2 regions of the Dechloromonas sp. ZS-1 genome follow, and region 1 is predicted to be linked to the other one. Evidence: riboswitches for the same ligand, from Rfam matches in the RefSeq annotation. Region 1 holds a riboswitch; the other holds the start of a gene.
What was found. A riboswitch is a leader RNA that binds a small molecule or an ion and turns the genes downstream of it on or off. The one in region 1 is predicted to bind S-adenosylhomocysteine.
Positions count from the first base shown of each region.

Region 2: another riboswitch for S-adenosylhomocysteine. It lies ahead of metH (methionine synthase); the one in region 1 lies ahead of ahcY (adenosylhomocysteinase).

Region 1 is NZ_JBDIYD010000001.1:531,399-539,128, reverse strand. Features, by position in the region: gene metK (methionine adenosyltransferase) at 1-174, shown strand, start outside; gene AACO21_RS02715 (HD-GYP domain-containing protein) at 250-1,476, shown strand; S-adenosyl-L-homocysteine riboswitch at 1,510-1,573, shown strand; gene ahcY (adenosylhomocysteinase) at 1,651-3,051, shown strand; gene AACO21_RS02705 (TlyA family RNA methyltransferase) at 3,074-3,901, shown strand; gene metF (methylenetetrahydrofolate reductase [NAD(P)H]) at 3,898-4,722, shown strand; gene AACO21_RS02695 (mechanosensitive ion channel family protein) at 4,824-5,648, opposite strand; tRNA gene AACO21_RS02690 (tRNA-Lys) at 5,821-5,896, shown strand; gene AACO21_RS02685 (tetrathionate reductase family octaheme c-type cytochrome) at 6,338-7,730, shown strand, end outside.
Region 2 is NZ_JBDIYD010000001.1:358,425-366,154, forward strand. Features, by position in the region: gene metH (methionine synthase) at 1-1,965, opposite strand, end outside; S-adenosyl-L-homocysteine riboswitch at 2,060-2,127, opposite strand; gene AACO21_RS01755 (hypothetical protein) at 2,178-2,672, opposite strand; gene AACO21_RS01760 (rhodanese-like domain-containing protein) at 2,761-3,153, shown strand; gene AACO21_RS01765 (multidrug effflux MFS transporter) at 3,144-4,343, opposite strand; gene AACO21_RS01770 (YifB family Mg chelatase-like AAA ATPase) at 4,336-5,829, opposite strand; gene AACO21_RS01775 (accessory factor UbiK family protein) at 5,833-6,072, opposite strand; gene AACO21_RS01780 (TorF family putative porin) at 6,311-7,165, shown strand; gene glnK (P-II family nitrogen regulator) at 7,248-7,586, shown strand; gene amt (ammonium transporter) at 7,597-7,730, shown strand, end outside.

The sequences.
Region 1 (7,730 bases):
CTGATCAAGAAGCACTTCGACCTCCGCCCGAAGGGCATCGTCAACATGCTCGATCTGCTCCGCCCGATTTACCAGAAGTCTGCCGCCTACGGCCATTTTGGCCGCGACGAGCCGGAATTCACCTGGGAAGCCACCGACCGCGCTGCCTTGCTGCGTAACGACGCCGGCTTGTAAGCCGCTGAGCGAGCAGCTCAAAATGGACAGGGAGCCCATCGCCGGCTCCCTTTTTTATCGCTAGAATCAGCAAATATGCTGAAAAAGATCCCCGTCGAACAACTGCGTCTCGGCATGCACTTGCAGGCCTTCTGCGGCGCCTGGCTGGAGCACCCGTTCTGGCGGACGAAATTCGTCCTGACGGACCCCCGCGATCTGGCCCTGGTCCGCGAGAGCGCCATCCGAGAAGTCTGGATCGACATTGCCAAAGGTAAGGATGTAGACACGCCGGAATCGGCACATTCACCTGATGCCGCCCCTTCTGCCGACGACTTCCCGCAGCCAGAGATCGAGCAGGAACCCGATCCTGCCGCCACGGTGCCCTCCAGCTTCTCCGACGAAGTCAAACGCGCCTCCCGCATTGTTTCGAAAGGCCGCGAGGCCGTCGTGTCGATGTTCCAGGAAGCCCGCATGGGCAAGGCCATTGAGGCGGAAGCCGCCGCCCCGCTGGTCGAGGAAATCTCGAATTCGGTGATGCGCAACCCGGGCGCACTGATCAGCCTGGCCCGCCTCAAAACGGCGGACGACTACACCTTCATGCACTCGGTCGCCGTCTGCGCCCTGATGATCGCCCTCGCCCGTCAACTCGGCCTCGACGAGAAACAGACGCGCGATGCCGGGATGGCAGGCTTGCTGCACGACCTCGGCAAAGCCATGATCCCGCTGGAGGTCCTCAACAAGCCCGGCAAACTGACCGACGCGGAATTCGATCTGGTGAAAACGCACCCTGAGGAAGGCTACAAGCTCCTCCTTGAGGGTAAGGATGTCAGCGAGGTGGTCAAGGACGTGTGCCTGCACCACCATGAAAAAGTCGATGGCAGCGGCTACCCGAAGCGCCTGAATGGCGAGACGATGAGCCTTTTCGCCAAGATGGGCGCTGTCTGCGACGTCTATGATGCGATCACCTCAAACCGCCCCTACAAGGCCGGCTGGGACCCTGCCGAATCCATCAAGCGCATGGCGGAATGGAAGGGACACTTCGATCCGATGGTATTCCAGGCCTTCGTCAAAAGCCTCGGCATTTATCCGATCGGCTCGCTGGTGCGCCTGGAGTCGGGAAAGCTCGGCGTTGTCATCGAGCAAGGCGAGCAGTCCCTGCTCAAACCCAAGGTCAAGGTCTTTTTCTCGACCCGCGCCCAGGCCTACATCACCCCGGAAGTCATCGATCTTGCACGCAGCCCCGAGAAAATTGCCGCGCGGGAAGATGCAGCAAAATGGGGAATCAAGGACGTCGACCGCTGGTGGGTTGGCGACAAGACCTGAACACCCCGGCAAAAACCGGTTTATAATCCGTCACCTACCGAGGGGCGCTGCAGGGGACATTTCCCTCAGGCTCGGTTCATAACGGCGCTCACTGTCCATCCCTGCCGGGCGCAGGGGCAACGGTGAGCCTGAAAACCGTACCCCGCCCCGGCCACAGTTACTAAGGAGCTTGCTGTGGCTGAATTCAAAGATTACGTCATCGCCGACATCAACCTTGCCGACTGGGGTCGCAAGGAAATCAAGATCGCCGAAACCGAAATGCCGGGCCTGATGGCCATTCGCGAAGAATTCGCGAAGACCCAACCCCTGAAGGGCGCCCGCATCACCGGTTCGCTGCACATGACCATCCAGACCGCCGTCCTGATCGAGACGCTGACCGCGCTCGGCGCCGACGTCCGCTGGGCTTCGTGCAACATCTTCTCGACGCAGGACCACGCCGCTGCCGCCATCGCCGCTGCCAACATCCCGGTCTTTGCGGTCAAAGGCGAAACCCTGGTCGATTACTGGGATTACACCCACCGCATCTTCGAGTGGGCCGACGGCGGCTACTCCAACATGATCCTCGACGACGGCGGCGATGCCACCCTGCTGCTGCACCTCGGCGCCAAGGCCGAAAAGGACATTTCCGTGCTGGCCAACCCGGGCTCGGAAGAAGAAACCATCCTCTTCGCCGCCATTAAGGCCAAGCTGGCTGTCGATCCGACCTGGTACTCCGTGCGCCTGGCCGAAATCAAGGGCGTGACGGAAGAAACCACCACCGGCGTCCATCGCCTGTACCAGATGCATGCCCGCGGCGACCTCAAGTTCCCGGCCATCAACGTCAATGACTCGGTCACCAAGTCCAAGTTCGACAACCTCTACGGCTGCCGCGAATCGCTGGTCGATGGCATCAAGCGCGCCACCGACGTGATGGTTGCCGGCAAGATCGCCGTCGTCTGCGGTTATGGCGACGTGGGCAAGGGTTCCGCCCAGGCCCTGCGCGCCCTGTCAGCCCAAGTGTGGGTCACCGAAATCGACCCGATCTGTGCCCTGCAGGCCGCGATGGAAGGCTACCGCGTCGTGACCATGGAATACGCCGCCGACAAGGCCGACATCTTCGTCACCACCACCGGCAACTTCCATGTGATTCAGCACGACCACATGGTCAAGATGAAGAACAACGCCATCGTCTGCAACATCGGCCACTTCGACAACGAAATCGATGTCGCCTCGCTGGAACAGTACCAGTGGGAAGAAATCAAGCCGCAGGTCGATCACGTCATCTTCCCGGATGGCAAGCGCATCATCCTGCTCGCCAAGGGCCGCCTGGTGAACCTCGGCTGCGCCACCGGTCACCCGTCCTACGTGATGTCGTCCTCCTTCGCCAACCAGACCATCGCCCAGATCGAGCTGTTCACCAAGACCGCCGATTACCCGGTCGGTGTGTACACGCTGCCCAAGCATCTGGATGAGAAGGTCGCCCGTCTGCAGCTGAAGACGCTCAACGTGCAACTGACCACGCTGACGCAGCAACAAGCCGACTACATCGGTGTTCCGGTCGAAGGCCCGTACAAGGCCGACCACTACCGCTACTAAGCGGCGCACAAGCTGACCGTCCATGAGCATGAACTCCTTCCATGCCCGTCAGGGCGGTCGGCCGCGTGATGAAAAACCGGCCAAATCGCCGGTTGACCGGGGGGGCCTGCAGCGCGCCGATGCGCTGCTGGTCCAGCTCGGCCTGGCGACTTCCCGCACCCAGGCACAAAAGCTGATTGCAGCCGGTCGCGTTTTCGCCGATGGCGCCCCCATCGCTAAACCCTCACTGGAATTGCTGCCCGAAGTCACGTTGACCGTCAGCAGCGACGATAGCGACCGCTACGTCTCGCGCGGCGGCCTCAAACTGGCCGGCGCCCTGGAAAAAACCGGGGTCGATGTCCGCGACAGCGTGTGTCTCGATGTCGGCCAATCTACCGGTGGCTTTTCCGACTGTCTGCTGCAGGCCGGTGCGCACCACGTCGTCGGCGTCGACGTCGGTCACGGTCAACTGCACCCCAGGCTCAAAAATGATCCGCGCATCACAATGCGCGAGGGCATCAACTGCCGTGCGCTGTGTGCAGCCGATCTCGGCGACGCCATGCCGGCGGGCGGCTTCGATCTCATCGTCGGCGACGTCTCCTTCATCTCGATGTCGCTGATCCTGCCGCAACTTCCCGCCCTGCTGGCCGCCGACGGCCAGCTCGTCCTGCTCATCAAACCGCAGTTCGAAGTCGGCCCCGGCAATATCGGCAAGGGCGGCATCGTGCGTGACACGACGCTGTATCGCGAACTCGAACTGCGTTTTCTCGACCTCGCCCGCACGCTCGGCCTCACTGCCAAAGGCTGGTTCGACAGCCCCATCACCGGCGGCGATGGCAACCGCGAATTCTTCATCTGGTTAAGCAAATGAAACCTGAAATCTCCATCGAATTCTTCCCGCCGCAGACGCCCGAAGGCATCGACAAGCTGCGCGCGACCCGCCAGAAACTGGCCGAACTCAAGCCGGAATTCTTCTCGGTCACCTACGGCGCCGGCGGCTCGACCCGCGAGCGCACCTTCGCCGTCGTCAAGGAAATCGCCGCCGAAGGCTTCGACGCCGCACCGCACCTCTCCTGCATCGGCTCCAGCCGCGATTCGATTCGCGAAATCCTGGCCGAATACAAAGAGGCCGGCATCCGCCGCATCGTCGCCCTGCGCGGCGACCTGCCGTCCGGCATGGCCGAAACCGGCGAGTTCCGCTACGCCAATGAGCTGGTCGAATTCATCCGTGCCGAAACCGGCGATCACTTCAGCCTCGAAGTCGCCGCCTACCCGGAATGGCATCCGCAGGCCAAGAGTCCGAAGGACGATCTCGAGGCCTTTGCACGCAAGGTGAAGGCCGGCGCCAATTCGGCCATTACGCAGTACTTCTACAACGCCGATGCCTATTTCCACTTCGTCGATGAAGCCAAGGCCCTGGGCGTCGATATCCCGATCATCCCCGGCATCATGCCCATCGTCGGCTTCAGCAAACTGGCCCGCTTTTCGGATGCCTGCGGTGCCGAGCTGCCGCGCTGGATGCGCAAGAAGTTCGAAAGCTTCGGCGACGACAGCGACAGCATCAAGGCGTTCGGCCTCGATGTGGTCACCGAACTGTGCGAACGCCTGCTCAAGGGCGGCGCCCCCGGGCTGCACTTCTACTGCATGAACCAGGCGGCCCTGACCACCGAAATCTGCCGCCGCCTCGGCTAAACGATTCCCCGACGGTCGACCGGTTTGCACCGGCCAAAATCAAAAAGCCCGCATTGGCGCGAACCGCCAGGCGGGCTTTTCTGTATGTGTCTGCCCGGGGATCAGGCCGATTGCGTCACGATCACGTTCTGCGCCGGCATGGGGGCCGGGAACCCGGCTTCGGCCAAAGCCTCACGGATCGTCTTGTTGGTGTCGAAATAGACCTGCCAGTAATGGTCGTTATGGCAATAAGGACGTACCGCCAACACCGGCCCGACCAGCGTGAATTCCAGAATCTCGACATCGACAGCCGGTGTCGTCAGCACATTCGGCAGCGCCCCGACCTTTTCACGCAGCAAGGCCATCGCTGCCTGATGATCGGCCGCCCCCGAAAGCTGGCACTTCAAATCCACGCGTCGAAACGGGTTGTGCGTGAAATTCTGGATGTTGTCGCCAAAGATCTTGTTGTTACCGACCACCGTGGAGACGTTATCCGGCGTATTGATCGTCGTGGCGAACAGACCGATCTCAGTCACCGTCCCCACCACGCCCGCCGCCGAAATGAAGTCCCCCACCTTGAAGGGCCGCAGCACGATCAGGAAGGCGCCCGCCGCAAAGTTTGCCAGCAGCCCCGCCCAGGCGGCACCAATCGCAATCCCCGCGCCGGCAATCAAAGCCGCAAAGGTGGTGGTCTGAATCCCGAAGTAGCCCAGAATGCCGATCACCAGCAGCACATTCAGGGTCACGGTGACAATCGAGCCGACATAGCGCAGGACCGTCGGATCCACCTTCTGCTTCTCCAACGCGGCCCGGACCATGCCCAACGCCACCCCGATCAGCCAGCGACCAATCACCCAAAATGCAATCGCCGCCAGGATCTTGACGCCAATGTCGGTCGCCGTGGCGACGATCAAATCCTGATAACGGGAAATATCCTGTTCCGTCATGACACGCTCCTATCAAGGTTGAACCACCCCCTGCCCAAGCACTCAGGCAGTGCTCCGCAGTGTAGAAGGCATGCCCCGTCAGTGCTCACCCGGGCACATTTCTTCACAATTTTCATCCAAGAGCGTTGACGCCCACCCGGAGCATCTCTATAATTCGCGCTTCCTTTTGAGCGGGTCGGTAGCTCAGTCGGTAGAGCAGCGGACTTTTAATCCGTTGGTCGCGAGTTCGAATCTCGCCCGACCCACCAAAATCCTGAGGAAACTCAAGCAGCTAAGCCAACCAACCGGTTGGCTTTTTTGTTTTCTGGTTACCGTCTGGTCCATTTCTGGTTGGAACCTTAGACACCCCACTGTCTCTTCGTCGGCCAAAGCCGACCTTGAGGCTGTGGCCGGTATCAGACGGCAAAACGTCTGTAAGCCGCCTTTCAGGCGGTGTTGGTGGTTAATAGCCGCTTTCGCTTGCGGCGTAGGACGGCACCCGACCTCTTGCCAAACTTCGCACTTTGGACGGCAGCAGCGGCTTCCGTCTGTGGGTGTGTCAAAACTGCCAGTGTGCGTTGATATTGGCAGTAGTGGCGCTGCCACATGAGGTTCAATTATTACCAAATCGTTGCAGGTAGTGGAATTGGGCGATTTCTTCCGCGTGGCACGGTAATTGATAAGAAGCCTCTAATATGCAAGGGGGCCTTATGTACAAGAAAATTTGGCGAATGTTCACCGGGGGGTGCATGGTGGCTGCCGTCAGCCTGGCAGCGCAGGCATCACCAGCGCCGGCATCGGGAGTTGTCGCACCTGCCGTAGTGCCGGCGGCAAAGGAAAAATCGACCACCGACCACAGTCAGCTTGAAGCACTCAAGGGACCGTTCAAGTCCGGGCCGGAGGTCACCAAGGCCTGCCTGACCTGCCACAACAAGGCTGGCCATCAGGTGATGAAGAGCATCCACTGGACCTGGGAGGCGACCAACACCAAGACCGGCAAAAAGCTGGGCAAGCAGCACGCTGCCAACAATTTCTGTGGCTCGATTACCTCCAACGAGCCGCGCTGCACCAGTTGCCACGCCGGCTACGGCTGGAAGGACAAGAACTTTGACTTTGCCGATCAGAGCAATGTCGACTGCCTCGCCTGCCATGACACCACCGGAACCTATCGCAAGTTCGGCACCGATGCCGGCCACCCGCTGTATGCCGACCGCGAGTTCGAGCCGATGGAAGGCCCGCCGGGCAAAAAGCAGTTCAAGGCGCCAGACCTGACTAAAATCGCGCAGCACGTGGGCAGCCCCGGCCGCAAGAATTGCGGCAACTGCCATTTCAACGGCGGTGGCGGCGATGCGGTCAAACACGGCGACCTCGATTCCTCGCTGCTCAAGCCCAAGCGCGAACTCGATGTGCACATGGCCTCGGACGGCGCCAACATGGTCTGCGCCGACTGCCACACCTTCAATGCCCACCAGCCTTCCGGCAGCCGCTATGCGCCGACGGCCAAGGACAGCCATGGCATGGACCTGCCCAAGGACGACCACAACCGGGCGACCTGCGAATCCTGCCATGGCGTGAAGCCGCACAAGGAGGCGAAGATCAACAACCACGCCAACAAGGTGGCCTGCCAGACCTGCCATATTCCCGAGTACGCTCGCGGCGGTGTCGCCACCAAGATGCTCTGGGACTGGTCAACCGCCGGCAAGAAGGACGCCGATGGCAAGCCGCTGTTCATCAAGGATGAGCACGGCCACCTGACCTACTCGGCCGCAAAGGGTGATTTCAAGCTCGGCGAGAACGTCCGCCCCGAGTACAAGTGGTACAACGGCGTTGTTCACCAGATGGCGATCACCGACAAGTTCGACGACACCAAGGTGCTCGAAATGAACCGCGTCGAAGGCTCGGCCAGCGACCCCAACGCCCGCATCTGGCCGTTCAAGGTCATGCATGGCAAGCAGGCCTACGACAAGGTCAACAAGACGCTGGTGGTAAACCACGTCTGGGGCGACGACGACACCGCCTTCTGGAAGCACTACGACTACGCCAAGTCGATCAAGTCCGGCATGGAAACCGCCGGGCTGCCCTACAGCGGGGAATTCGGCTTCA
Region 2 (7,730 bases), 170 kb from region 1:
GGGCTGTTCGCGCCAGGACAGGTCGGGGCCGCTGTCCTTGGCCTTGCCTTCCTTCACGGTCTGGGCAAATTCGACCAGCGCATCGCCGGCACCGGCGTGCTTGTTGAGGACCACATCCTCGACCTTCTCGCGCAGGGCCGGTTCGAGATCGTCGTACACGCCGAGCATGCCGGCATTGACGATGCCCATGGTCATGCCGTTCTGGATGGCGTGGTAGAGGAAGACGGTGTGGATCGCCTCGCGCACCGGGTCGTTGCCGCGGAAGCTGAAGGAGACGTTGGAAACGCCGCCGGAAATGTGCGCGTGCGGCAGGTTGTCCTTGATCCAGCGGACCGACTGGATGAAATCGACCGCGTAGTTGTCGTGCTCGGGAATGCCGGTGGCGATGGCGAAGATGTTCGGGTCGAAGATGATGTCTTCGGCCGGGAAGCCCATGCCGGTCAGCAGTTCGTAAGCGCGGCCGCAGATTTCGATCTTGCGTGCGTAGGTGTCGGCCTGGCCTTTTTCGTCAAAGGCCATGACGATCACGGCGGCGCCGTAACGGCGGGCGAGTTTGGCCTGTTCGAGGAACTTGGCTTCGCCTTCCTTCATCGAGATGGAATTGACGATGCCCTTGCCCTGGATGCACTTCAAGCCGGCTTCGATGACTTCCCACTTGGAGGAGTCGATCATGATCGGCACGCGGGAAATATCCGGCTCGGAGGCGATCAGCTTCAGGAACTTGTCCATGGCGGCGATCGAGTCGAGCATCGCCTCGTCCATGTTGATGTCGATCACCTGGGCGCCGTTTTCCACCTGCTGGCGGGCAACGGCCAGCGCGTCGTCGAAGCGGCCTTCGAGGATCATGCGGGCAAAGGCGCGCGAGCCGGTGACGTTGGTGCGCTCGCCAACGTTCACGTACAGCGAGCCCGGCGTGACATTGAACGGCTCCAGGCCGGAGAGGCGCAGGGCCGGGGTGATTTCGGGCACCCGGCGCGGGTTGACCGTCGCCACGCGTTCGGCGATGGCGCGGATGTGGTCAGGCGAAGTACCGCAGCAGCCGCCGACGATATTGACGATGCCGGCCTTGGCCCAGCTTTCGATTTCGTCGGCCAGCATGGCCGGGGTTTCGTCATAGCCGCCAAAGGCGTTCGGCAGACCGGCGTTCGGATGGGCCGAAACGAAGCAGTCGCAGACGCGGGAGAGTTCCTCGACGTACTGGCGCAGTTCCTGTGCGCCGAGCGCGCAGTTGAGGCCGAAGGAGAGCGGCTGCACGTGGCGCAGCGAGTTCCAGAAGGCTTCGGCGGTCTGGCCGGAGAGCGTGCGGCCGGACGCATCGGTGATGGTGCCGGAGATCATGACCGGCCAGCGGCGGCCGGCCTGATCGAAAAACTGCTCGATGGCGAAGAGGGCCGCCTTGGCGTTCAGCGTGTCGAAGACGGTTTCGACGAGCAGGATGTCGGCGCCGCCATCGACGAGACCGCGGATGGCTTCGAGATAGTCGGTGACCAGCGCGTCGAAGGTGACGTTGCGGTAGCCGGGGTCATTCACATCCGGCGAGATCGAGGCGGTGCGGCTGGTCGGGCCGAGGACGCCGGCAACGAAGCGCGGCTTGGCCGGGTTGGCGGCAGTGAATTCGTCGCACAGGGCGCGGGCGAGGGCGGCGCCTTCCTTGTTCAGCTCGTAGACGATGGCTTCAAGCTTGTAGTCGGCCTGGGAGACGGCGGTCGAGTTGAAGGTGCAGGTTTCGAGAATGTCGGCACCGGCTTCGAGGTACTCGTGGTGAATCCCGCCAATCACGTCGGGGCGGGTCAGGACCAGCAGGTCGTTGTTGCCCTTCAGATCATGCGGATGATCGGCGAAGCGCGTGCCGCGGTAGTCGGCTTCCTGCAAGCCATGACGCTGGATCATCGTCCCCATGGCGCCGTCGAGAACGAGCAGGCGCTGGGCAAGCAGGGATTGAAGTTCGGCGGTCTTGTCGGACATTCGGCGATCAGGTTGCATGGCGAAAACCTCGGCTGGGCAAAGTGCCGGAGACGCCGCAAACAAAAACGGCGTCGCAAACCGGCAGGGGTATCAGGGTTTGCGAGCGCCGTTGATCGTTGCCGAGCCTGGCCCCGGAATTGGGTCGCAGCGCTCCTCGGCAGAGGCCGCTAGTTTACAGGGGGGCGGCAAGACTGCCAAGACCCTTGATTTAATTAGCCTTTCGTCGCAACCCGACGGGATGTTTTCTTGACCGCGCCATGGCCGGTGTCGAAATGCACCATGAAGTAGGTTTCATCGAGCGGATTGCTGCCCTCGATACGCCATTCCCAGATTTCCTCGCGCAGATTGTCGAAGACAACCTTGCTGCCCGGCGCACCGAGGATGCGCCGCACGTCGTCCTTGGAGAGGCCGTCGCGGATACGGGCATAGTTCTGTTCGTTGAGCGCCTGTTCGAGCTTGCTGACGATCTGGTCCTGGCCGAAGGTGATCATGTAGCAATGGCTGCCATTGGGCTGGCGGGCATATTCCCAGGTGGCCGTGCCGTCGTCGTTCCAATGCACGAAGCCGGGCTCACCCATGCGGGCGCGGATTTCTGCCTGGGTGGTGAGCCCCACCTTGATCTCCTTCATGTTCACGTAGTCACAGGCCGGCAGGAGTGCGGCGCTGAGCGCAGCGGTGGCGGTGGTGATCCAGGCAGGCAGTTTCATGTTGGCTCCGGGGATAGGTGCGCAGAGTTTATGCCGATCTGACGATGGGTTGCTAATATTCGCTGCTTCTGATTGATGGAACCGTCCCATGCTTGAACTTGATCCGCCGGCCGCTTACCGTTTCCTGCAAGCGCATCCCGCTGCGGTGTTGGTCGATTGCCGCACGGAAATCGAGCATTTCTATGTTGGTCATCCCGCCGGGGCGGAGCATGTGGCCTGGCAGGAGGGGCCGGACTGGGAGGTCGATCCCGCCTTTGCCGACAAGGTGAAGCGCCTGGTCGGGCAGGATTTGAATCGGCCCGTCGTGCTCATCTGCCGCAGCGGTAACCGTTCCTACGATGCCGGCTTAGCCTTGGAAGCGGCAGGCTTCGAGCAGGTGATCAATGTGCTGGAGGGCTTTGAGGGGCCGCTCGATGACGATTATCACCGGGGGACGCAGGGCGGTTGGCGCTGGCATGGTTTGCCCTGGTATCAGTCCTGACCGTGCCTGCATCGACGGTGGCTCAGATAAGCCAGCACGCCGAGGCTGAGCAGGACGGCCATGCCCATGGCAAGGTGGCGGGCGCTGTCCCAGATTAGCGGCACCACCAGGCCGGCCCCCACACTGTTTGCCGATGATTGCAGGAAGGTCTGGCAGGACGCGGCCAGACCCCGTTTTTCCGGGAATGGGTCGAGCGCCAGGATGCTCAGGCAGGGCATCGCGATCGACATGCCCAAGGTGTAGATCAGGAGCGGTGCCACCGCCCACGGCAGGCTGACCGCACCGAGCAGGTTCAGGCCCAGGTTGAGGGTGGCGGCCGTGCCCATCAGGGCGAATCCCAGCCCGATACAAAATGGCAGCGAGCGTCGTCCGGCCAGCCGCCCCGAGAGCCAGGCGCCGAGGATCATGCCGCTCATGGCCGGACCGAAGAGCCAGAAAAAATCGGTTTCACCGACGCCCAGATGGCGCATCAGAAAGGCGGGTGCGGCCAGGACATAGACGAAGAAGCCGAGGAAGTTGAGTGCGAGTGCGGCGCAGGCGGTGAGAAAGCGCGGCGAACTCAGCACGTCGCGGTAGGCCTGCAGCAGATAGGCCGGATGCAAGTGGCGGCGTTTTTCCGGTGGGAGCGTCTCCGGCAGGGCGCGCCATGCCGTCAGACCCAGTCCGACGGTCGACAGGGTTAAAAAGACGAAAATCGAACGCCAGCCAAAAGCGGCCTGCAGCAGCCCGCCGATGACCGGGGCAATGGCCGGGGCCAGGGCGAACATCATGGTGATCTGCGACATCAACCGCTGGGCGGCGGCGCCATCGTAAAGGTCGCGCACAATGGCGCGACTGACCACAATGCCGGCGCCGGCCGTGACCCCCTGCAGCGCCCGCCAGCACCACAGGGCTTCGATACTGCCGGCCAGGGCGCAGCCAGCCGAGGCCAGGGCAAACAGGGCGAGTGCGCCGAGAATGATCCGGCGCCGCCCGAAACGGTCGGCCAGTGCGCCGTGCCACAAGGTCATCAGGGCAAAGGCGAGCAGGTAAGCGGAGAGGGTCTGCTGGACGGCGAGCGGGCTGGCCTGCAGGCTGTGCTCGATCGCATGAAAGGCGGGCAGGTAGGTATCGATCGAGAACGGACCGAGTGCAGACAAGGCGGCCAGCATCAGGGCAAGGCGACGTGGGGGGCGGGATGCGTCAGGCATGGGCGAGGCGTCGATATTGAATGGCTTCGGCCACCTGCGGCGTGTCCAGAAGGTCGATCCCGGCGAGGTCGGCAATGGTGCGTGCCAGGCGCAGGATGCGGTGCCAGGCGCGGGCCGAGAGATGGAGCTGCTGCCCGGCCTTTTCGAGCAGTTGGCGCGCTGCCGGTGTCATCGGGCAATGCCGGTCGAGGGCCTGGCCGTTCAGGCAGGCATTGGCTTCACCCTGGCGGGCCAACTGGCGTTCCCAGGCAGCGGCAACGCGCTGGCGCACCTGGGCCGAGGTTTCCCCATCGGCCGCACGGCTCAACTGTTCAGGCGACAGGGCCGGCACCTCGATGAAGAGATCGATGCGATCCAGAAAAGGGCCGGAGAGCTTGCCCCGGTAACGCGCCACCTGATCCGGCGTACAGCGGCAACGGCCATGCGGATCGCCGCGAAAGCCGCAGGGGCAGGGATTCATCGCGGCAATCAGCTGGAACCGGGCAGGGAAGGTGGCGTGTCGGGCGGCCCGGGCGATATGGACGATGCCCGACTCCAGCGGCTCGCGCAGGGTTTCCAGGACCTTGCGGTCGAATTCCGGCAGTTCGTCGAGAAACAGGATGCCTTCGTGGGCCAGGCTGATTTCGCCCGGCTGAGGCGGGTTACCGCCGCCGACCAGGGCAACGGCCGAGGCGGAGTGATGGGGCTGGCGGAAAGGCCGTTCGCCATATTGCCCGGGGTCGAACTGGCCGCGCAGGGAGCGTACGGCAGCCGAGGCGCGGGCGGCCTCGGCCGTCATGGCCGGCATCAGGCCGGGCAGGCGATGGGCCAGCATGGATTTGCCGCTGCCGGGCGGGCCGCTCATCAATAGAGAATGCTGGCCTGCCGCCGCAATTTCCAGGGCGCGCTTGGCCTGGGTCTGCCCGCGAACGTCGATCAGGTCTGGCAAAATCGCGGGCTGAATGCGGTTGACCGTCGGCGGGCCCGCTAGCGGGGTTTCGCCGCACAGATGGGCGCAGACGGCGAGCAGGCTGTCGGCAGCCAGCAGATGCGGATGTTCCGCCAGGGCGGCTTCGGCCGCACTGGCACCGGGCAGGACAAAGCAGACCGGGCTGTCGGCGGTTTGCAGCGCCATGGCCAGCGCGCCGCGAATCGGACGCAGGGCGCCGGTGAGCGAGAGTTCGCCGGCAAATTCATAGCCCGCGAGGGCATTGGCCGGAATCTGTTTGCTCGCGGCAAGGATACCCAAGGCAATGGGCAGGTCGAAGCGGCCTGACTCCTTGGGCAGGTCGGCCGGGGCAAGGTTGACCGTAATACGGCGCGCCGGGAATTCGAAGCCGGAATTCAGGATGGCGGCACGGACGCGGTCGCGTGCTTCACGGACTTCGGTGTCCGGCAGACCGACCAGGGTAAACGCAGGCAACCCATTGGCCAGGTGTACTTCGACACTGACCGGCGGGGCATGCAGGCCATCGAGCCCCCGACTGTGGGTGATGGCCAGCCCCATGGGTCAGCCCTGACGGGCTTTTTCCAGTGCCTCGACGCGGGCTTCGAGATCCTTCAGCTTTTCGCGGGTACGGGCCAGGACGCTGGCCTGCACATCGAATTCCTCGCGCGTGACGACATCCAGTTTGGCAAGCAGGCCGCTGAGGAGCGCCTTGCTGTTCTTCTCGATATCGCGGGCCGGGGAATTGGCGAGCAGGGCGCTCATCTTGGCGCCGAAGTCTTCCAGGATTTTAGGGTCGATCATGATGTCCTCCAGAGAGCCGCAAGTCTAACATAGTGATTTGTCATATTCGGTTTCCGGCCTGCTCGGATGTGGTGCGTGACCGAAAAAGCGCGCACCGCACTGGTGCGTTTTCCGAGGTGGAAGGTGATGTATTCAGGAAAAGTGTTTGATTTTCATCAAAAAAATGACCTGGCACGCCTTTCGCTATATGCCTTCCGTACGTTTTTTACTTATTGATTGCACGAATAGGAGAGACACCATGAAGAAGTCCCTGATTGCACTGGCCCTGTCCGGCCTCGCCATCGCCCCGGTTTTTGCCGAGGAAGCGGCTGCAACCCCCGAGCATTCCGTGACCGGTAACCTGGGGCTGTTCTCCAGCTACCGTTTCCGCGGCATCGACCAGACCTTCGGCAAGCCGGCCCTGCAGGGCGGTATCGATTACGCTCACTCCAGCGGCCTGTACGTCGGTAACTGGAACTCCAACGTGTCGTCGGGCGCGGGTTTCCCGGACGGCAACCTGGAAATGGACTTCTACGGTGGTTACAAGACGACCGTCGGTGATGTCGGCCTCGATGTCGGCGCCATCCTCTACTATTACCCGGGTTCCGAAGGCAAGGTCCTCGGTACCGGTGCCCAGAGTGGTGCAGTGAACAACAAGGAACTCTATGTCGGCGCTTCCTGGCAGTTCCTGAGCCTGAAGTACTCCTACGCCTTTGACGATTACTTCTCGCTGCGTGGCTGGGACAACAATGGTAACTCCACCGGCAAGTCGACCAAGGGCACGTCTTATCTGGATCTCTCGGCCAACTACGATCTCGGTAATGGCTGGGGCGTGAATGCACACGTCGGTCATCTGAATCTGAAGAACGGCTACAAGGGTAGCTACACCGACTGGAAGGTCGGCGTGACCAAAGACATTAACGGCTGGGTCATCGGTGCTTCGTATGTGGACACCAACGCTGCTGGTAAGTGCCCGTCCCCGGCTGATAACTATCAGTTCTACTGTTTCAGCAGCATGAACACCGACAACGGTGGCACGTTGGGTACCAACACCAACAAGTTGAAGGATGCTGGTCGCGGTATCGCCGTCATCTCCGTTTCGAAGAGCTTCTAATCATTTAGTTTGACCTTCCCCGCCGGTGCACCGGCCGGCGCCAGCGGGGAAAGCGACAGATTCAATCCATTGGGGAACAACCATGAAATTCGTAACTGCCATCATCAAGCCGTTCAAGCTTGACGAAGTTCGCGAGGCGCTCTCTGCCATCGGCGTGCAGGGCATCACCGTGACCGAAGTGAAGGGTTTCGGCCGGCAAAAGGGGCACACCGAGCTGTATCGCGGTGCCGAATACGTCGTCGATTTCCTGCCGAAAGTGAAGATCGAAGCGGCTGTCCGCGCCGAGCAACTGGATCAGGTGGTCGAGGCGATCGAAAAATCGGCCAGCACCGGCAAGATCGGTGACGGCAAGATCTTTGTCTTCGACGTCGAACAAGTCATTCGCATCCGGACCGGTGAAACCGGCACCGACGCCCTCTGAGGAGCCCATCATGAAGCGCATCTTTGCATTGCTGGCCTTGGTCGGTGCCGTTGCTTTCGGCGCACCGGCCTGGGCAGAAGAAAAGCCGGCCGAGCCGGTGGTTGCAGCGGCGACGGCCGCCCCGGCTGCCGCTGCAGCCGAAGC